Regions from separate parts of the Microbispora sp. CL1-1 genome, predicted to be linked through region 1. Evidence: riboswitches for the same ligand, from Rfam matches in the RefSeq annotation. Region 1 holds a riboswitch; the other holds the start of a gene.
What was found. Region 1 has a riboswitch for cyclic di-AMP ahead of HCK04_RS19800 (CHAP domain-containing protein). Riboswitches for the same ligand answer to the same signal wherever they lie in the genome.

Region 1 (4,443 bases):
GTCACCAGCCGATCGGGCACCTCCTGGTCCGGCAAGCTGGTCGACAGCCACCGCGCCGAAGGGGCCACGTTCAACCATTTCTACGGCGAGAAGACCATCGTCCCCTGCCGCGATCTCGGCACGTCTCGTTTCCTCTACGCCGTCAACGCCGGGGCCACGGTCTCGGGCCGGGTGAGCTCGGGGAGCGCGGCGTTCACCATCCGCGGCTCGACCTACGGCGACAACTACCGGTTCAGGATCACGTTCAACGGCTGACGGGAACGTTCCACGGGTACGACAGGAGGACCAGGTTCGCCACACGGTTCGTGCGGCGACGGCGCACCGGGGGTGGCGCCGCCGCCGGCACCGCGGGCGGGGCGGCGCCGGTCCTCGACCAGCCGCCGGGACGTACGGAGGTGTTGGCCGATGAACGGACGTGTCCTGCCGGTCGCCCTGCTGACAGCCGGTCTGCTGGCCGGCACGGGCGGCGCGTACGGCACCGCCGCCTCGGCCGCGACGCCTTCCTCACCCGGTGTGCCCACCGCGCCCAGCGACCCGACGCCGACGCCGACGCCGACGCCGACAACGCCGCCGACAACGCCGCCGACAACGACGGCCGACCACAACGACCAGGACGTCATGTTCGCCCGGATGATGATCCCCCATCATCAGCAGGCGGTGGAGATGGGGCGACTGGCCGAAGACCGGGCGGCGGACGCCCGGGTCGCGCGGCTCGCCCGGCGGATCGAGGCCACGCAGGCTCCCGAGATCCGGACGATGAGCGGCTGGCTCACGACCTGGGGCGAACAGGTGCCCGGGGAGAGCCCGGCGCCGACGCATCACGCCATGCCCGGGATGATGTCCCCCGAGGACATGCGGCGTCTCGAAGGGCTGTCCGGACGGGACTTCGACCGGGCCTTCCTCACGATGATGATCCGGCACCACGAAGGCGCCGTCACCATGGCGCGCGACGAGCTGAGCGGCGGAAGCTACGAGCCGGCGCGTAGGCTGGCGGAGTCGATCATCTCCAGCCAGTCGGCCGAGATCAAGGAGATGAAGAGCATGCTGAGCGGCCTGCCTGGTTGACCTGCCGGGTCAGCATGCCGGGTCAGGGCACCGTGACGGCCCGGACCGGCGCCGTGCTCGCCGTGGCAGTCGCCACGGCGGAAGCGGCGAGCACGGCGCCGTCGAACACGTCGCCGACGAGCGTGGCGCCGTCGAGTATGGCGTTCGAAGCCCTGGCCGTTTCGGACCGGCCGGAGGTTCCCCTGATCGGGCCGGAGATCGCCAGGGCCGGGCCGGAGGTCCCAAGGCCCGGGCTGGAGTCCCTATGAGCGGCGGGAGATCCGGAAGGGGGAGGTCACCCGCGCTTGCGGTGCCGTCCGTCGGACGACGCCGCCGCGGTCTTGACCCGTATCCCGGTCACGGCGGTGGAGACCACCGCGAACAGCAGACCGGCCGACAGGACGGCGTCGCCCGGCGACCACACGATGTCGAGCGGCTTCCCCTGCGTGGCCGCCATGTTCCTGGTGGCGGGCGCAGCGGCGCTCTGGACGCTCGCGTTCACGGCCGCCATGGGCTGGATCGTCACCGGCGTCTTCGGCGTCACCTTGACCTTGCGCGGCAGGCCGTACCCGACGATCGTGCTCGTGTCGCGGACCTTGCGCTTCAGCCACACGCCGTCGACGTTGCCCTCGATCGTGTGGACCTTCCGGCCGACGACCTTCTCGACGATGCCGACGTGGTCGATGTCGCGGATCTTCTTGGACCCTGACCAGGCGAAGAAGACCACGGCGCCCGGCTCGGGCTTGTCGCTCCAGGCGTGGTGCTTCTCGAACCACTTGGCGTGCCGCGTGGTCAGCGCGAACTCGCCGACATGGTCCTGCACCCCGGCCCGGTCGGCCGCCCAGGAGACGAACATGTCGCACCACGGGGCGGCCTTGAAGTCGGGGTCCTTGGCGACGTTTTCGGCGTACCACTCGCCGAACTTGGTGTGTTTCCCGGCTCGTTCGCGGTAGCCCAGCTCGGGGCGTACGGCGTCGAGCAGCTGTCGAGCTATCGGATCGGTGGAAATCGGGGGCTCCTCATGGCGCGCTTCGAGACATGACGAACCGGCCCGCGGGCGTGCGGCATGACGGCATGACCGTCCGGGGACACGCCACGGCGGGGCGGAATCAGAAACGGGAGATGTGGCAGCCCGTCACGGGCGCGCCATCACCCCGGAAGCCTGGAGACGTTCCAGGGCGGGCAGGTGGTCCGGCGACACGACGCGGACCGGGTGGGCAGGTGGAGCCGACACTCCACGCTCTCCTCTCCTTGGCCGCCTACCGGGTTAGCTGACGGGTTCGGGCCAGGAGTAGCCCTACCGGATGGTCCGGATTCACCCCAAGAGACGTGGGTCCCCGGTTCCCGGGATCGATGACTTCCGGGATTCGGCGGTCGCCGGTCGTCCTCGGGTTGAGGACCGCTCACCGGCGAGACACACGGGAAGCTTAGTAGATAACAAGTAAGACACGGCCAAATGGCCTGTAAAGGGGATCATCCCGGCTGTCGCCGTTCCCTGCTTCCGCAGGTCCTCACGGTCGCGGGCCGCCCGCGGTGAGATGCGCCACACCACGCCGTACGGCGCGGCTCTGCCAGCGCGGGTCTGCCGGCGCGGGGTCTGCCGGCGCGGCTCTGCCAGCGCGGGCCTGCTCGCGCGTGTCTGCCGGCGCGGGGTCTGCTGGGCCGAGTGCCGACGCGGTCGAGGGCTTCCGGCTGTCTTGGCGCTCCCCTCGCTCGCGTAGTCGCCGGGTCTGTCCGCGCGTCAGCCTGGGCCTGCCCTGCGCATCGCCCACGCTCCCGCCTCACGCCTCACGCCTCACGCCCGCAGCCTCCGGGGCCGGTCCGTGCGTCGCCTGGGCCGGCCTGTGGGTCCTCCACCGCCTGCCTCCCGCCTTACTCGTGTAGTCGTCGGGCTTGTCCGAGGCGGTGGTAGGTGAAGGCCCAGCGGTCTTCGCCGACTTTGCGGCGGGTGTAGCGCTCGGGGTGCTGGTAGCGGTCGCGGTTGTGGAACTGGCACGCCGGGCCCAGCAGCTTCAGGTCCGTGAGCCCGCCGGTGCTCCAGTTGTCGGCGTGGTCGATCTGGCACATGGTCGCCGGGAGCGGGCAGCCGTCGACCCAGCACGTGGCATACCGGGCGAAGATGGCCCGCCGCTGGGCAGGAGTCGCCAGACGGACCTTGCGCCCCATGTCCAGCACCTGTCCCTCGGCGTTCATGACGATCCGCACCAGAGTCGAGGTCCGGGCGAGCCGATGCACGCTGGAGACGGGCAGCACCTGCCCGGTCGCCAGCAACAACCCCGGCGCTGTCCCCGGTGCCATCCCCAACGACGCCCCCAGCAGCGTGCCTGCCGACGCTCCCAACGACGCACCCAAGAACGCCCCGGGCATCGCGCCCGCCGACGCACCCGGAGATCCCGGTGACCCACCTTGCGCCGCCCCCCGCGATGCCCCCTGTGCGGCTCCTTGCGATGCCTCCTGCGCCGTCTCCGGTGTCGCTCGCCCGGCTCCCGGTGCCGTTTCCGATGCCCATCCGGGTGGTGTCTCCCGCTCCGGTCCGGGCCCGCCGGGCGTCGCTCCCGACGGTCCCGATGTCCCCGACGCCTGCGTCGCACGCGAGCACCGCGCCTCGCCGCAGCACCGGCACGCGCCCTGGCCGTCGCACCGGCACGTGCTGTGGCCATGCCGGCAGTCCCCCGCAGGCCCAGGCCCGGCGTGGGTGTGACGTGCGGAGGCGTCCTCGGGCGGAGGGTCCGGCCACGCCGCCTCCGAAGGCGCCACCTCCGTAGGCGCTGCCTGCGAGTGCGCCGCCTGCGATGGCGGCGCATCCGAAGCCGTCGCGACCGAAGCCGTCGCACCCGAAGACGCTATGTCCGAAGAGACTGTGTCCGAAGGGGCAGCGTGCGAAGGGGCTGTGTGCCAATGCCCGCCACCATGAGCAGGCCATGCTGACACACCCCGCCGGACATGGGTTGCTCCAGACCGGGCCGCACCGCGATCCCACCCATCGCCCTTGGCGGGCGCGGTCTCGTCGCTCCCGGCAGAGCTGGTACTCACGGTGTCGTCGTCCTCGGCGGAGCCGGCATTCGCGGTGTGGTCGCCCTCAGCAGAGGCGGTGCTTGCGGTGGTGTCGCGCGGCTCGCACTCGCCGGGCCGCCGCTCACCGGCCCCGCGCTCACCGGCTCCCCAGCCACAAGGCTCCTCATCGCGAAGTCCGATCGCGGCGTCGCCAGAGCCAGCGGCAGGGCCGGTGGCAGGGGCAGCCTCGGCGATGTCGAGCCCGTCCGGGCCGTCAGGGGTATCGGTGCCACCCGAAGCATCGGGGTCGGCCATCGCGCCGGAAACGGCGTCGTCGGCGTCGGCGGGCGCAGGGGCGGCAGTGGTGTCGGCGCTCCCGGCACCGGCATCCGCCTCGGTCTCGGC
Region 2 (4,443 bases), on a different contig from region 1:
AGCAGCGACGCCAGGAAGTAACCGCTTCCGGGGTTGTAAACCCCGCTCCTAATGTCGACGCTCGCGTTGGTGACGACGATGGCCGCGACCACGACCGTGATGATCCCGAGCGGAATACCGACGATCACGCCATCGATGATGCGGGCGACGAGACGCTGCCACCACTCCGCGAGCGGAGCCGGGGCGCCGGGCGGGATCGGGCCGGCGGGCGCGTACGGCTGGCCGTAGCCGGGCTGACCATAGGCGGGCTGGCCGTACGGCTGCTGGCCATAACCGGGCTGCTGCCCATAGCCCGCCTGGGGGCTCGGCTGGGCGAACTGCTGCTGCCCGTACTGGTCCTGGCCGTACGGCTGCTGGGCCTGCGGCTGGCCGTAGCCCTGCTGGCCGTAACCGGGCTGCTGCTGAGCGCCGTAGCCCTGCTGCTGGCCGTACGGCTGCTGCGGGCCGGTCTGACCATAGCCCTGCTGGGGGTGACCCTGCTGCGGCCCGGTCTGGCCATAACCCTGCTGCTGCCCATAGCCCTGCTGCTGGCCGTACTGGTCCTGACCATATGGCTGCTGGGCCTGCGGCTGGCCGTAGCCCTGCTGGCCGTAACCGGGCTGCTGCTGAGCGCCGTAGCCCTGCTGCTGGCCGTACGGCTGCTGCGGGCCGGTCTGACCATAGCCCTGCTGGGGGTGACCCTGCTGCGGCCCGGTCTGGCCATAACCCTGCTGCTGCCCATAGCCCTGCTGCTGGCCGTAGTCCTGGGGACCGGTCTGCTGGCCGTACTGCTGCTGGGCCTGCGGGGCCTGCTGACCATAGCCCTGCTGGCCGTACGGCTGCTGCTGGGCGCCGTAGCCCTGCTGCTGGCCGTAGCCGCCCTGAGCGGGGTCGTAGGCGGGCGGCTGCTGCGGACCCGTGTGCTGCCCGCGATAGCTGACCACCGTGACGTCGGGGTCGTATTCCTGGGGTTGTCTGTCCGTGTTGTACCCGGGGTTCGATGACGGCGGTGGCGTTCCGTCCGACTCGTCCTGGGGGTACGGCGGCTGTCCGGTGCTCACCGTGTCACCTCGTTTCGAAGACGCATGCGCCGCACGTCTGTAGCACACGCTGATATTGCCAAAAGTAGCGACAGGCGTATCAACAGTCACCTTTGCAACAGTCGACAACCACCGTCAAGATCGATGATCAATGCCCATCAATGGTGATCAATGACGGTCGAGGTGCAGCAACATCCGGGTGTTCCCCAGCGTGTTCGGCTTCACGTGCTCCAGGTCGAGAAACTCGGCGACACCCTCGTCGTACGACGCCAGGAGCTCCGCGTAGACCTCAGGGGAGACCGGGGTGCCCTGGATGGGCCGGAAACCGTGCCTGGCGAAGAAGTCCACCGCGAACGTGAGGCAGAAGACCCTCCGCACGCCGAGGTCCCTGGCGGTCTCGATGAGCGCGGCGACGATCCGGTGGCCGATGCCCCCGCCGCGCGCCGCGGGGTCCACCGCGACGGTCCTGATCTCGGCGAGGTCCTCCCACAGCACGTGCAGCGCGCCGCAGCCGACGACCTGCCCGGCCGTCTCGGCCACCCAGAACTCCTGGACGTCCTCATACAGCGTGACCGTGCTCTTCTTGAGCAGGCGGGGCCCGTTGCCGGAGTACGCGTCGACGAGACGCCGGATCGCCCGGACGTCCGGCGTCCTGGCCCGGCGCACCGTCACGGCCGTGGCACCCGACTCACTGGGCGTCTGCGCGGCGACCTGCTCCATGACCGGTCAGCCTAGCCGCAGCGCGGCCTGATCCCATGCGCGGAGCGTCCCCCGGATAACGGTCATCCCCAAACGCCAGACCCCACATGAGTTCTGACCGTGTGTAGCCGCCCGGACGCGGACGGACGTACGGTCACACCCCAAGGCCACTGTCCACTTTTGTCCCAGTTTTTTCACCAGCCCGAGCAGCACATCCAAACTCTCGGATCGCTCCAAACCCCTGTGAACACGGACGTTTCACAACCGATCCCGTGATCCGACCGTGATCCTTTGGTTGTCAAACCTAGACGGGTTTCGGAGTTCTGGTTGAGCAAGAACTCGCGGTGCACTATCGTCCAGCGACGATGCCGGTCATCGTGAGCGCTCGCGGCGACCGGGCGCCGAATCTTCGAAGCACCGAGTGCGAAGGGGAGCCGGGGACCCAACTGCAGGATCCAGGATCGGTTCGGTCTCAGATCGACAAGGGGTGAATCCGCCAGGTAGGGCTACTCCGGCCCGAACCCGTCAGCTAACCCGGTAGGCGCTCAGCAGCGCCCCGCCGTACGGCCCCGTCTCGACGACGGGCCCGCCGCGGGGCGCACATGGGAGAGGAGCTCGGTTGCGCATGCGTGGCAAGAGGCCGGCGGGCAGGCACGCCCGCGGCCGGCGATCCGGATCCGGCACGGCCGGTCCGGGTCCCCTCCGCCGTTTGGCGTTCGTCGGACTCGCGATCAGCGCGATCACGTTCGGCGCCCCGGTCGTCAGCGCCACCGCCGACCCGAAGCCGAGCCTCAAGCAGCTCACCAAGCAGGTCGAGGACCTCTACGACGAAATCGAGACGCTCACCGAGCAGTACAACGGCGAGCGGGTGCGTCTGAAGGCGGCCGAGCGGTCCGCCGACCTCGCCAAGAAGAACCTCGCCAAGAGCGAGGCCGAGCTGGAGGTCCGCCGGCAGAAGGCGAGCGCCCTCGCGCAGCACTCCTACATGACCAACGGGCTCGGCAACGCGCTCGCGCTCATCGACAGCGACATCGACCCCCGGCGCTACCTCGACCAGGCCTCCACGACGTACGCGCTGGAGCTGCAGCAGAGCCAGGAGGTCGCGGAGGTCACCAAGGCCATGGACGCCGCCGCGCGGGCCAGGCAGAGCGCCTCCGCCCGGCAGGCCGAGGTCAAGAAGCTCCTCAGCGGCCTCGACGCCCGGCGCGACAAGATCACCAGTCTGATCAAGAAGACCGAGAGCAGCCTCTACCGGCAGGTCTCCCAGACGATCGGCAGAGAGACGCGCACGAGGACGGACTTCCCCATCATCGGTGACGGCAAGGCCGCCCAGGCGGCGCGCTGGGCCCTCGCGCAGCAGCTCAAGCCGTACGTGTGGGGCGCCGATGGGCCCGGCTCCTTCGACTGCTCCGGCCTGGTCATGGCGGCCTACCAGTCCGTCGGGATCAGCCTGCCGCACTACACGGGCGACCAGTGGACGGCCGGCACGCACATCCCGCGTGACCAGCTCCGCCCCGGCGACCTGGTGTTCTTCTACTCCGACCTGCACCACGTGGGCATCTACATCGGCAACGGCTACATGATCCACGCGCCGCGCACAGGAGACGTCGTCCACATCGCGAAGATCGACGGCCGGCCGTTCGCGGGCGCGGTGCGCGTCGCCGACTGAGTCTCTGGCCACGGGGCCTCTGACCACGGGGCCTCTGACCACGGAGCCTCTGTCACAGGGGCCTCGGTCTACGGAGCCCTTCGTCTACGGAGCGCCTCGGTCTGCGAGGGCCTCTGTCTGCGGGCGCTCTTCCACGGAGCCTTCCCGGGGGCCTTTCCGGGGAGCCTTCCCGGGGAGCCTTTCCGGGGGCCTTTTCGGAGAGCCCCTCCTCCGTTGGAGGGGCGCCGGTCCCTTTCGCAGCGAACGCGGCCGGACAACGCAGTCGGATAACGCGCTTAGATGAAACACTCAGATGAGGCGGCGGCGTGCCGCCCAGGCGACCGCCTCGATCGCCGTCGCCACACCGATGCGGTCGCAGATGCACCGCAACCGGCGCCGCACGGTTCGGCCGCTGACGTCGAGACTGCGGCCCACCCGGTCTGCTGTCACTCCCTTGGCCAGCTCCGCGAGGAGAAGCAGATCCTCTTCGGTGAGACCGGCACGCTCAAGGTCCGAGGCAGGATTGTCACCTCGGTAGACGACCTCGGGAACACCCATCGTCCGCCCTCCCCCACGACGATGTCGTCGGCCCACCCTTCAGGGAAGGTAAACGCCTCGCCTGAAGGTCGTCAAGGTCGGTGGCCGGAGCGGCGGTCGTACGCCTGCCTGGCCGCTTCGACATCCTCCATGTGGATCTCGGCCCAGCGCTTGATCGCTTCGAGCAGCGGCATGAGGTCCTCGCCCAGCGGCGTGAGCCGATAGTCGACCCTCACCGGCACCGACGGAGTGACCGTGCGTGACACCAGGCCGTCGCGTTCCATCGTCCGCAACGTCTGCGTGAGCATCTTCTGGCTGACTCCGGCGATCGTCCTCGCCAACTCGCTGTAGCGGCGCGGGCCGCCGGCGAGCGCGGTGAGCGCCAGGCTCACCCACTTGTCGCTGAGCGTGTCGAGCAGCTTCCTGGACGGGCAGGTCGCGACGTAGGCGTTGTAGCGCTGACGCGCCTCCTCGCGCCGCTCGGCCGCCGTCTGAGTCGCCATGTCTTCCCTTCTCCTCCCTTACGCACTTCCAGGTGCC

Region 2: linked by a shared signal. The riboswitch ahead of HCK04_RS33710 (C40 family peptidase) and the one ahead of HCK04_RS19800 (CHAP domain-containing protein) in region 1 are both predicted to bind cyclic di-AMP.

Annotation. Positions count from the first base shown of each region.
Region 1 covers NZ_JAATEK010000016.1:541-4,983, reverse strand. Annotated here, with positions in the region: gene HCK04_RS19810 (hypothetical protein) at 1-255, shown strand, start outside; gene HCK04_RS19805 (DUF305 domain-containing protein) at 406-1,065, shown strand; gene HCK04_RS19800 (CHAP domain-containing protein) at 1,340-2,002, opposite strand; cyclic di-AMP (ydaO/yuaA leader) riboswitch at 2,285-2,427, opposite strand; partial or broken gene HCK04_RS19795 (DUF222 domain-containing protein) at 2,917-4,443, opposite strand, start outside.
Region 2 covers NZ_JAATEK010000044.1:2,494-6,936, forward strand. Annotated here, with positions in the region: gene HCK04_RS33700 (RDD family protein) at 1-1,040, opposite strand, end outside; gene HCK04_RS33705 (amino-acid N-acetyltransferase) at 1,188-1,739, opposite strand; cyclic di-AMP (ydaO/yuaA leader) riboswitch at 2,124-2,277, shown strand; gene HCK04_RS33710 (C40 family peptidase) at 2,428-3,387, shown strand; gene HCK04_RS33715 (LuxR C-terminal-related transcriptional regulator) at 3,676-3,924, opposite strand; gene HCK04_RS33720 (helix-turn-helix domain-containing protein) at 3,996-4,406, opposite strand.